3 regions of the Metapseudomonas otitidis genome follow, and region 3 is predicted to be linked to each of the others. Evidence: predicted binding sites of a transcription regulator. Region 3 holds the regulator's gene; each other region holds the start of a gene.
The links. Region 3 encodes FliA, which starts transcription of late flagellar genes. Its sites were predicted from a motif close to CTAAAGTTTNNNNNNNNNNNGCCGNTAA; they were not measured.
Positions count from the first base shown of each region.

Region 1: a site for FliA is predicted at 2,569-2,596, ahead of motA (flagellar motor stator protein MotA). Genes of this name have one in related genera too.
Region 2: a site for FliA is predicted at 2,727-2,754, ahead of PotMrB4_RS10845 (methyl-accepting chemotaxis protein). Genes of this name have one in related genera too.

Region 1 is NZ_AP022642.1:5,485,695-5,489,842, reverse strand. Features, by position in the region: gene asd (archaetidylserine decarboxylase) at 1-122, opposite strand, end outside; gene rhdA (thiosulfate sulfurtransferase) at 147-962, opposite strand; gene PotMrB4_RS25505 (HDOD domain-containing protein) at 1,009-2,532, opposite strand; gene motA (flagellar motor stator protein MotA) at 2,650-3,501, shown strand; gene motB (flagellar motor protein MotB) at 3,515-4,148, shown strand, end outside.
Region 2 is NZ_AP022642.1:2,348,527-2,352,674, reverse strand. Features, by position in the region: gene PotMrB4_RS10850 (AI-2E family transporter) at 1-824, opposite strand, end outside; gene PotMrB4_RS10845 (methyl-accepting chemotaxis protein) at 993-2,675, opposite strand; gene PotMrB4_RS10840 (Na+/H+ antiporter family protein) at 2,792-4,111, opposite strand.
Region 3 is NZ_AP022642.1:3,947,555-3,951,702, reverse strand. Features, by position in the region: gene flhF (flagellar biosynthesis protein FlhF) at 1-945, shown strand, start outside; gene fleN (flagellar synthesis regulator FleN) at 1,021-1,854, shown strand; gene fliA (RNA polymerase sigma factor FliA) at 1,851-2,597, shown strand; gene PotMrB4_RS18115 (chemotaxis response regulator CheY) at 2,680-3,054, shown strand; gene PotMrB4_RS18110 (protein phosphatase CheZ) at 3,074-3,859, shown strand; gene PotMrB4_RS18105 (chemotaxis protein CheA) at 3,872-4,148, shown strand, end outside.

The sequences.
Region 1 (4,148 bases), 1.5 Mb from region 3:
AACCAGGCGGTGAAGGCGTTCTTGAACCAGCGGATGCGGCATTCGGCCACGCACCCGGCCAGGCGCGAGAGCAGGTGATGGGGGAGCAGGTACTGGCTGATGATGAACAGGCGTTCTTTCATGGTCTTTCCTTGGGTTCCGGGGCCTCAGGCCTCGACGGGCGTGTCCGGGTGGTTGCCCCACTCCGACCAGGAGCCGGCGTAGCCCTTCACGCGGGGGTAGCCGAGCGCCTTGGCCACCAGGTAGGTGAAGCCGGAGCGGTGGTGGGTCTGGCAGTGGGTGATCACTTCCTTGTCGGGGGTGATGCCCAGCCGGTTGAGGATTTCAGGCATGTCGCGGCGGATACGCAGCGCGCGCGACGGGTCCATGCCGGCGGTCCATTCGAAATTGATCGCGCCGGGGATGTGTCCGCCCTTGGCAGCCAGCACCTTGGTGCCGGCGTACTCGGCGGGGTTGCGGGCATCCCAGATCGCCAGGTCGGCTGCGCCGAGGCGGCTCTGCAGGTACTCGCGGGTGGCGGTCGGGGCGTTGTGCAGCACCAGGGGCAGCGAGCCGCCGGCGGGTGTGGGGGTATCGCCGGATGTGGCGTGGCCGTCGGCGAGCCAGGCATGCAGGCCACCATCGACATAGTGGTAATGCGGGTGGCCGATCACATCCAGCAGCCAGATGAAGCGCCCGGCCCAGCCGCCACCTTCGTCGTCATAGACCACGTAGACCGCGTCGGGACGATGGCCCAGTTCACCGAACAGTGCCTCAAGGTCAGCCTTGGCCGGCAGCAGGCCGGGGGCAGGTGGCTGGCCCAACTGGGTGCGCTTGGGGTCGACGAAGCGGGCGCCGGGGATGTGGCCCTCGGCATAGCGGGCGGCGCTGGTGAGATCCACCAGGATCAGCTCAGGGGCATCCAGGCGTGCGGCCAGGTCGGCGGGCTCTATGACCAATGGCAGGCCGGCAAAGGCAGGCATGACGGGCTCCGGTAAGGGCGGAAAGCGGGAGATTGTAGCGGAAAGGTCAGCGCCCGCGACTGGCAAAGCCAAGCAGGGCGCGCTCGATGCATTGCATGGTCTTTCCGAAGGCCTGCAACCCGATGTCGGAGAACGGCTGGCCGCCCTGATCGGCAACCACCAGCAGCACCACCCGCCCATTGGCCGCCACGGAGCGCAGCAACAGGTGATCGGCCGGGAACAGGGCCTTGAGGTTGCCGGGGATGAAGGCGGAGTACTGCGCCGCGTTCTCCGGGCTCAGGCGCAGTTGGCCCGGCTGGGCAAGCAGGCGCTTGAGGACCTGGCTCTGGGCCGGGTCCAACTGCAGGCCGGCTGCCTCCTTGGGCAGGCCGCCGCTCTGCTGGACCATCAGGCGCGTCTGGGTCTTGTCCACCAGCAGGAGCAGGCTGCGGCGCATGCCGCAGGCGGCAAGTGCGTCGCGGGCGCAGGCGGTGAGCTGGACGATATTGGCGAAGGTGCTCGGCTCTTGCAGCAGCTGGGTGCAGAGGGTGCGCCATTCCTGCAGGGCGGCCGGGGGCGGCGGTGCCGGTTTGGCCGCATCGACCGGCCAGCGGCTGGTGCCCCACGGCCAGATGAGGCCTTGCGCCGGATGCCAGAGCTCGGGCGTGGCGTGGTGGCGAGCACTTTCCACGGCCTGCTGGTGGACGAGCTGCTGCACGTCTGCCAGGGGCAGTTGCATGTAGAGCCCTGTCAGGCGCTGCCAGCGCAGGCTGTGGTCGCAGGTCCAGGAGTTGTGGGCCGAGATGGCCAGACCGTTGGCCAGCAGCACGGTGTTGGCGGGCTGGGTCAGCCAGCGGCGCAGGTCGGTGTCGGCATCCAATAACTGCTGCTGGTGCAGCGGATGCTCGTTGTCGCGGGCAATGTGCAGTGCTTTGACCAGCATTCTCTGCTGAGCATTCAGCAGGCGGTAGCCTTCAGTGATCCACTCGGGCAGTCGCCAATGCTCTGCAAGGGCCTGGCACAGGCGCAGGACGGGAACGCCTAGCAGGTCGCGCTCGACCTTGCGGGCGGGTTCGCCGCGCACCAGTACGCGCTTTTCCCAGGCGCTGAACAGCTCGGGATAGAGCGCCAGCAGCGGCCAGAGCGGCGAGAGGAAGAGCAGGCTGTTCCAGTGGATCTCCTGCCACAGCCTGGCCAGTCGGGCGGCGAACAGGCCGTTGGCCTGCTGGGATGCGTGCTGACTGATCAACAGGATCTGGCGGAGGGGCAGGGGAATGTCGTGTTCGGCAACGGCGGGCAGGCGATTGAGCAACTCTTCGGAGCGCTTCAGGCCGAGGCGGGTCAGGGCTACCTCGAGGCTTTCCGCCGGGCCGCCCAGTGCTGTCGCCGTGCGGTTCGCCTCGCGCATCAGGCTGAGGGCAAGGGCGGGGCTGTCCTGGATCATGTCGGCGATGTCGCGCAACGAACGGCGGCTGTCCCCCAGGGCCCGACGCACCCGCTCGTGGCTGGCGGCAGGGATCGGCAGGCGAACACCGTCGAGCTGCTTGATCCAGCCTTCGAGGCTTGTGGGGACGGGCTTTGAGGTCTTCATGAGGTTTGTGCCGAACTGGCTTTTCGCCTTAACTGGCTATAGTCTGGCGCATAAGTTCCGATAATTAGAAGGGCTGTATTCGCGGCCCTGTTTTCACCCGGAAACTCCCTTCTCTCTATGGCAAAGATAATCGGCATCATCGTCGTCTTCGCCGCCGTGCTCGGTGGCTATGTCCTTTCACACGGCCAGATCGCCGCGTTGATCCAGCCCTTCGAGGTGCTGATCATCGGCGGTGCGGCGCTGGGGGCTTTCCTCCAGGCCAACCCTGGCAGCACCTTCATGCACGTGCTGAAGAAGTCGCTGAAGATGTTCAGCTCGCGCTTCACCCATGCGTTCTACCTCGAAGTGTTGCGCCTGCTCTACGAAATCCTCAACAAGAGCCGCCGTGAAGGGATGATGGCCATCGAGGCCGACATCGAAGACCCCAACGCGAGCCCGATCTTCAGCAAGTACCCGGCCATCCTCAAGGATGCGGGGATGGTGGCCTACATCAGCGACTACCTGCGCATCATGTCTTCCGGGAACATGGCGCCCCACGAGCTGGAAGGCCTGTTCGACATGGAACTGAACAGCCTCAAGGAAGAGCTGGAGCATCCGGCCCATGCTGTCAACCGGATCGCCGACGGCCTGCCGGGCTTCGGCATCGTGGCGGCGGTGCTCGGCATCGTGGTGACCATGGCGTTGTTGGGCCAGGTTGCCCAGGCAGAACTCGGTAAGCACGTGGCGGCGGCCCTTGTGGGGACCTTCCTCGGTATTCTCGCGGCTTACGGTTTCTTCGGCCCGCTGGCGGTCAGCCTTGAGCACGATGCGAAGGAAGAGCTGAACCTGTACGAGGCCATCAAGGCCACCCTGGTGGCTTCCGCCTCGGGGATGCCGCCGTCCCTGGCCGTCGAGTTCGGGCGCAAGGTCCTGTTCCCGGCGCACCGCCCGAGCTTCAGCGAGCTCGAACAGGCCGTCCGCGGCAGCTGATTGAAGACCGAGCATGGACAACAACCAGCCGATCATCGTCAAGCGCGTCAAGAAGAGCGCGGCCGGCCACCATGGGGGCGCCTGGAAGATCGCCTTCGCCGACTTCGCCACGGCGATGATGGCGTTCTTCCTGGTGCTCTGGCTGATGTCGTCAGCCACGCCTGAACAGAAGAAGGCGATCTCCGGCTACTTCCAGGACCCGATCGGCTTCACTGAGAGCGCCAGCCCCTACGTCATCGATTTGGGCGGTACCCCGACTCCCGCACCCGACCGTACCCTGAACCCCGAGCTGAAGGACGCCCCCGACGCCCAGGAACAGTCCGTCGACTCCTCCAGCAACGAGCAGATCCAGACCCGCCAGGTCGACCCGACCCAGGCCGAGAACCTGGCCGAGCAGGTTGAGCGCGAGCGCCTCGAGATGCTGCTGCAGGAGCTGCAGAACAAGGTCGAGGAGAACCCCGAATTGCGCAAGTTCAAGGACCAGATCCTCTTCGAGATCACCCAGGACGGCCTGCGCATTCAGATCATGGACGCTGCCAACCGGCCGATGTTCGACCTGGGCAGCGCGCGGCTGCAGCCGTATTTCGAGGACATCCTGTTGATCCTGGCCGAGACCATCAAGGCGGTGCCGAACAAGATCAGCGTCA
Region 2 (4,148 bases), 1.6 Mb from region 3:
AGGTCACCGCTGAGCATCAGCCAGGCCGCCACCGGCGCCCAGATCAGCCCCGAGCCCACCGCCGGCAGCAGGGACAGGAAGGCCATCAGCACGCCCCAGAGCAATGCGCTGGGGATGTCCAGCAGCCAGAACACCACGCCACCCAACCCGCCCTGGATCACCGCCACCACCACGTTGCCCTTGACCGTCGCCCGCACCACACGGGTGAACTTCAGCTGCAGGCGACGCTTGTGGTGATCCGCCAGGGGCACCGCCATGCGGATGTGCCGCACGATTTCCGGGCCGTCGCGGAGGAAGAAGAACAGCAGGTAGAGCATCAGGAAGAAGCCGATCACCACCTGGAAGGTGTCCTGCCCGATGGAGAATGCCTGGGTCGCAAGGAACTGGCTGCCCTGGGTGGCAGCGCCCACCAGGCGGTCACGCAGGCCGTTCAGGTTGTCCAGGCCGAAGCGCCCCAGCTGATGCTGTAGCGCCTGCGGGAGCAGGTCGATGAAGCGTTCCAGGTACATGCCCAGGTCCAGCTCGCCGGACTCCAGTCGGCTGTACAGATCGGCCCCCTGCTGCACCAGCAGCAGGCCGATCAGGCACACCGGGATGATCGCCACCAGCAGGCATACCCCCAGGGTCAGCAGCGCCGACAGGTTGCCGCGCCCACCCAGGCGCAGGGCCAGGCGGCGTTGCAGTGGTGCGAACACCACCGCCAGCACCACCGCCCAGAAGGCGGCGCCATAGAACGGCAGCAGGATCCAGATGAAGGCCAGGGAGACCAGTACCAGCAGCAGGATCAGCGAGCGAAGTTCGAGGGGATAGCGAGAGGCGGACATGGGCGGGCGGTATCCAGTGGGGTTACCGGTTTAGTCCGCCAGTGTCGGCACAAAGTGCGAAGACTTTGCAGGTGCAGCGCCCGAAAGCGCCAGGGGTGGAGTCGCCTTGGCCCGGGCTTCAGCCCGGAACGCGAATAGCCTCGCGCCCCGAGCCGAACAAGCCGGCAATCAGATGCGGAACTGACGCACCAGCGCACCCAGGCGTTCGCCCAGGGCGGCCAGGGAGCGGGCGGTCTCGGCACCCTGGCGGGTGTCGTCGGCGACGCTGTCCACGGCAACGGCGATCTGGTGCACGCTGCGGTTGATCTCCTCGGCCACCGCCGTCTGCTCCTCGGCGGCGCTGGCGATCTGCGCGTTCATGGCGTTGATGGTGCCGATCAGACCGGCAATGGCGTCCAGCGAGGCGCCGGCCTGGTTGGCCTGCTCGCTGGTGACCTCGCCGGCATCGCTGGAGCGGCGCATGGCGGTCACCGCGTCCTGGGTGCCCTGTTGCAGGCGGTCGATCATGCCCTGGATTTCCTGGGTGCTCTGCTGGGTGCGGCTGGCCAGGGCGCGCACCTCGTCGGCCACCACGGCAAAGCCACGACCGGCCTCGCCCGCACGGGCGGCCTCGATGGCGGCGTTGAGGGCCAGCAGGTTGGTCTGTTCGGCAATGGAGCGGATCACCCCCAGCACGCTGACGATGGACTGCACGTCCTGCTGCAGGCTGTCCAGGGACACGCCGCTCTCGCGGATATCGCCCACCAGCGAATGGATACGGGTGATGCTGCCGTCCACCACGCGCTTGGCGGCCTGGCCTTCCTGGTCGGTCTTCTGTGCGGCCTCGGCAGCCCCCTGGGCGCTCTGGGCCACCTCATGGGCAGCGGCGCTCATCTCGTTGATGGCGGTGGCCACCTGGTCGGTCTCGTGGCGCTGGCGCTCCATGGCCTGCTCGGAGCGGTGGGCCTGGGCGGACACCTGGTCCACCAGGCCGGTGAGCTGCACGGTCATCTCGACGATCTGGCGCACCAGGCCGTGGATCTTCTCGACGAAGCGGTTGAAGGAGCCGGCCAGCTCGCCCAGCTCGTCCTGGCTGTTGATCGGCAGGCGGTGGGTCAGGTCACCGTCACCGGCGGCGATGTCGTCAAGGTTGGCCTTGATCTGCTGCAACGGACGCAGGAAGGCGTTGGCCAGGGTCGTGCCGACGATGCCGAACACCACCAGCAAAATCGCCGCAATCACCACGATGCTGGTGAGGATGGTGCTGATGCGCGCGTCGATCGCCTCCTGCACCTCGGCCACCTGGGCCTCGACGCCGTCCAGGTTCACCGCCGTGCCCAGGGCCATGTCCCACTTGGGCAGGTAATAGCTGTAGCCGAGCTTGGGCACCTGCACGCTCTCGTTGCCCGGCAAGGGCGAGCTGTAGAAGACGTAGCGGCTGTCATCCTTGGCGACCCGGACCAGTTCGTCGTTCACAGCCACGCCGTTGACGTCCTTGCGGCCGGAGAAGCTCTTGCCCACGTCCACCGGGCTGTCGCCACGGAACAGGCGGATCACCTGGGAGTCGTAGGCGAAGAAGTAGCTGTCCTTGCCGTACTTGATCTTCTTCAGGATCTCGATGGCTTTTTCGCGGCTCGCCATGTCACTGGCGGCCGACGCGTCATACAGCATCTGCACCGAGCCCAGGGCGATCTGCATGTAATGCTGCAGTTCACGGCGGTTCTCATCGATCAGACGCTCGCGGGTTTCCTTCACCTCACCCTCGGCGAGGCTCAGCAGGACCTTGGCTGCTGCGCCGCTGAGCACGACGGCGAACAGTATCACCGGCGCGAGCGCCAGTAGCAGGACCTTGGTTTTGAGTGTCAAGCGCATGTATCCATTCCTCAGGGCGGCAGACCGGGAAAACGAAAGGGGACAGCCGAGGTATCGGCTGTCCCTTCATTAGCTATAGCGAATCGTGGGGAAAACGCGGCGGAACGAGCGCTCCGTCACAACACCATGGCCGCCAGCCAGCCGAAGGCCAGCAGGGGCAGGTTGTAATGCAGGAAGGTGGGCACCACGGTGTCCCAGATGTGGTTGTGCTGGCCGTCCACGTTCAGGCCGGAGGTAGGGCCCAGCGTCGAGTCGGAGGCCGGCGAACCGGCGTCTCCCAGTGCGCCGGCCGTGCCGACGATGGAGACGATGGCCAGCGGGCTGAAGCCCAGCTGCAGGCACAGCGGCACGAAGATCGCCGCGATGATCGGCACCGTGGAGAACGACGAGCCGATGCCCATGGTCACCAGCAGCCCCACCAGCAGCATCAGCAGTGCGCCAAGCGCCTTGCTGTTGCCGATCAGCCCGGCGGAGGCCTCCACCAGGGTGGCCACTTGGCCGGTGGCACGCATCACCTCGGCGAAGCCGGCGGCGGCGATCATGATGAAGCCGATCATCGCCATCATCTTCATGCCCTCGGTGAACAGGTCGTCCACCTGGCGCCAGCGCACCACGCCGCTGGCGGAGAACAGCAGGAAGCCCACCAGTGCGCCGACGATCATCGAGTCCAGCCACAGCTGCACCACGAAGGCGGCGACAATGGCCGCCCCGGCCGCCAGCAGGCTGCGGCGGTCGTAGGCCACCTCCACCTGCTCGGCGGCGGCGATGCGCTCCAGGTCGTAGACGCGCTTGCGCCGGTAGCTGAACAGCACCGCGATCAGCAGGCCCGCGACCATGCCCAGCGCCGGGATGGCCATCGCCTGGGTGACGCTGACGCCACTGATGTCCGCCCCGCTGCGGGCCACGTTGGCCAGCAGGATCTCGTTGAGGAAGATGTTGCCGAAGCCCACCGGCAGGAACATGTACGGCGTGATCAGACCGAAGGTGATCACGCAGGCCACCAGCCGGCGGTCGATCTGCAGACGGGTCAGCACGTACAGCAGCGGCGGCACCAGCAGCGGGATGAAGGCGATGTGAATCGGCAGGATGTTCTGCGAGGCGATCGCAACGCCCAGCAACAGCGCCACCAGGCCCCATTTCAGGGCACCGCCGCCGTTGCCATCCTGGCGCCCCACCAGCGCCAGCACCCGGTCGGCCAGCGCATGGGCTAGCCCGGAGCGGGAGATCGCCACGGCAAAGGCCCCCAGCATCGCGTAGGACAGCGCAACGGTTGCACCACCGCCCAGCCCCTTGTTGAAAGCCTCCAGCGTGCCGTCCACGCCAAGCCCACCCAGCAGGCCGCCCACCAGCGCACCCAGGATCAGCGCCAGCACCACGTGCACGCGCAGCAGGCTCAGCACCAGCATCACGCCGACTGCCACGATCACCGCATTCATTCCACTCTCCCGAAGGCCGCCCTGTTCAAGGAGAGCG
Region 3 (4,148 bases):
GACCAGCGCGCGCTGGATGCCATGCGTTTCGAGCTCAATGGGCTGCGCGAGCTGATCGAAGTCCAGCTTGGTTCCATCGCCTGGAGCCAGATGCAGAATCGTCGCCCGCAGCAGGCCAATCTGTGGCGTCGCCTGCAGCGGATGGGGCTGCCGGTGGAGCTGTCCCGTGTGCTACTGGAGCGCGTGAGCAGCGTCAAGGATCCGCGCCAGGCCTGGCGCATGGTGCTGGCCCACCTGGCCCACGCCATCCGTACCCCTGCCGAGGAGCCTCTGGAAGAGGGGGGCGTGATCGCCCTGGTCGGTCCCGCCGGCATGGGCAAGACCACCACCCTGGCCAAGCTGGCCGCCCGCTACGTGCTTAAGTACGGCGCCCAGCAGATCGCCCTGGTGAGCATGGACAGCTACCGGATCGGTGCCCAGGAACAGCTGAAGACCCTGGGCCGCATCCTCGGTGTGTCTGTCACTCACGTCGATCCGGGCCAGTCGCTGACCCAGGCTCTCGCCCCCCTCGCACGCAAGCGTGTGGTGCTGATTGATACGGCGGGGCTGCCGGCGAACGATCCGGCGCTTAAAATGCAGCTCGAGACACTGGCCAGTCGCAGCGTGAAAGCGCGCAATTTCCTCGTTTTGGCTGCAACCAGTCAAAGCCAGGTGCTGAAAGCGGCCTACCATAGTTACAAGCGGTGTGGCCTTTCGGGCTGCATCCTGACCAAGCTCGATGAAGCCGCGAGCCTGGGCGAAGTGTTGGGACTGGCTATCGGCCAGCATCTGCCGGTAGCCTATCTCGCTGATGGGCCTCGGATTCCGGATGATCTCCAGGTTCCGCGCAGTCACCAACTGGTGAGCCGTGCGGTGAGCCTTCAGGCACCGGAGGACCCCAGCGAGGAAGCCATGGCCGACCTGTTCGCAGGTCTGTACCAGGCGCCCACTCGCCAGGTTGGATAGAAACCCAGAGCCGCCCGGGATGGGTGGCGTGAATGCGCCAAGTGGCCCAGTCGACGTGAACAAGGTGTGTGATAAATGGGTAGTTTGCATCCCGTACAGGTGATTGCTGTAACCGGTGGCAAGGGCGGTGTCGGCAAGACCAACGTATCCGTGAACCTCTCGCTGGCGCTGGCCGACCTGGGGCGCCGCGTGATGCTGCTGGACGCCGACCTCGGCCTGGCCAACGTCGACGTGCTGCTCGGGCTGACGCCCAAGCGGACCCTGGCGGACGTGATCGCAGGCGAGTGCGACCTGCGTGACGTGCTGCTGCAAGGGCCGGGCGGCGTCCGCATCGTGCCAGCCGCTTCCGGCACGCAGAGCATGGTCCAGCTCTCGCCGATGCAGCATGCCGGCCTGATCCAGGCGTTCAGCGAGATCAGCGACAACCTGGACGTGCTGGTGATCGACACCGCCGCCGGCATCGGCGATGCGGTGGTCAGCTTCGTCCGTGCTGCGCAGGAAGTGATCGTGGTCGTCTGCGACGAGCCTACGTCCATTACCGACGCCTATGCGCTGATCAAGCTGCTCAACCGCGACTTCGGCATGAGCCGTTTCCGGGTCCTGGCCAATATGGCCCACAGCCCGCAGGAAGGTCGCAACCTCTTTGCTAAGCTGACCAAGGTGACCGATCGCTTCCTCGATGTGGCCTTGCAGTACGTCGGCGCCGTCCCCTACGACGAGTCCGTGCGCAAGGCGGTGCAGAAGCAGCGAGCGGTCTACGAAGCGTTCCCGCGTTCGAAATGTGCCCTGGCGTTCAAGGCGATTGCTCAGAAGGTCGACAGCTGGCCGTTACCGGCCAACCCCCGCGGCCACCTTGAGTTCTTCGTCGAGCGACTGGTGCAGCAACCCATCGCGGATTCGACCGTATGACACCACCCGCAAGTGGACTTCGCATGTACAACAAGGCTCAGGCCGGGGATTCCCAGCACCAGCTGATCGAGCGCTACGCGCCCCTGGTCAAGCGGATCGCCTACCACCTGCTGGCACGCTTGCCGGCGAACGTGCAGGTTGAAGACCTCATGCAGGCGGGGATGATCGGCCTGCTGGAAGCATCGAAGAAGTACGACTCCAGCAAGGGTGCGAGTTTCGAGACCTACGCCGGCATCCGCATCCGCGGGGCGATGCTCGACGAGGTCCGCAAGGGCGACTGGGCACCGCGCTCGGTCCACCGCAATACCCGGATGGTCAGCGACGCCATCCGCAAAGTCGAGGCAAGAACTGGACGTGACGCTAAAGATCAGGAGGTTGCGGCCGAACTTGGATTGAGTCTCGAAGATTACTACGGCATCCTGAGCGACACTTTGGGCAGCCGGCTGTTCAGCTTCGACGACCTTCTGGAAGGCGGGGAGCATGGCACGGCGCACGAAGATACCGGAGTCACCCATCTCGAACCTTCGAATGACCTGGAAGACGAGCGCTTCCAGGCGGCGCTGGCCGATGCCATCGCCAATCTGCCGGAACGAGAGCGCCTGGTGCTGGCGCTGTATTACGACGAAGAGCTGAATTTGAAGGAAATCGGTGAAGTGCTGGGAGTCAGTGAATCCCGAGTCAGCCAGTTGCACAGCCAGTGCGCCGCACGTCTGCGGGCCCGGCTGGGTGAGTGGCGTGCCTGAAGCACACCGGTTTTTCGATTGAACGACGCCCCCGTGACCCGGGGGCGTTCAGGACTGTACGGAGGTCGATTTGGACAAGAACATGAAAATCCTCATCGTGGACGATTTCTCTACGATGAGACGCATCATCAAGAACCTCCTGCGTGATTTGGGCTTCACCAACACCGCAGAGGCCGACGACGGCACAACCGCCTTGCCGATGCTGCACAGCGGCAATTTCGATTTCCTGGTCACCGACTGGAACATGCCCGGCATGACTGGCATCGACCTGCTGCGAGCCGTGCGCGCTGACGAGCGCCTGAAGCACCTGCCGGTGCTGATGGTGACTGCTGAAGCCAAGCGCGATCAGATCATCGAAGCCGCCCAGGCCGGCGTGAACGGGTACGTGGTCAAGCCGTTCACGGCCCAGGTGCTCAAAGAGAAGATTGAAAAGATCTTCGAGCGGGTCAACGGCTGATGCCAGTCGCGAGGACGCCATGGATAAAGATTCCCAGTCGGGAGACCTCGAGTCGACCCTGAAAAATCATGCACGCGAGCTGGTGGAAACCCTTGAAAAGGGCAACTTCGGCGATGCGGTGCAACTGATCCACGAACTGAACAAGGTTCGCGACCGCGGCCTCTATCAGGAAGTCGGCAAGCTCACCCGCGAGTTGCACAATGCGATCGTCAACTTCCAGATCGATCCGCATTTGCCCCACGCCAAGGAAATGTCCCAGATCGCCGATGCGACGGATCGTCTCTCCTACGTCGTGCACATGACGGAGAAGGCAGCCAACCGCACCATGGATCTGGTGGAGGAGAGCGCACCGCTGCTCAATGGCCTGGGCGATGAAGCCCAGAGCCTTTCCGAGGAGTGGGGGCGCTTCATGCGGCGCGAGATCGGCGCGGATGCGTTCCGGGAGTTGGCCAAGCGCATCGAATCGTTCCTGGCGCGCAGCCAGCGCGACACCGAGCAGCTATCCTCCCATATGAACGACATCCTGCTGGCACAGGACTATCAGGACCTGACCGGGCAAGTGATCAAACGCGTCACCCAGTTGGTGACCGAAGTTGAGCACAACCTGGTGAAACTGGTGCTGATGGCCAGTGATGTAGACCGTTTCGCAGGCATTCAACATGACCGCGAAGCGATGGTTGTCGAGAAAGAAAAACTAAAAGATCCATCTAGGGGTGAAGGTCCGCAGATCAATGCCGATAAGCGTGATGACGTCGTGGCCGATCAGGTCGACGTCGATGATCTGTTATCCAGCCTTGGTTTCTAGGGGAGCCGCCTAATGAGCTTCGACGCCGATGAAGAAATCCTCCAGGACTTCCTGGTAGAGGCCGGCGAAATACTGGAGCAATTGTCCGAGCAGCTCGTTGAGCTGGAGAGCCGTCCGGACGATATGGATCTGCTCAATGCCATTTTCCGGGGTTTCCACACGGTCAAGGGCGGAGCTGGTTTCCTCCAGCTAAACGCCCTTGTGGAATGCTGCCACATCGCCGAAAACGTGTTCGACATCCTCCGCAAGGGTGCGCGTCGAGTCGATGCCGAGCTGATGGACGTGGTGC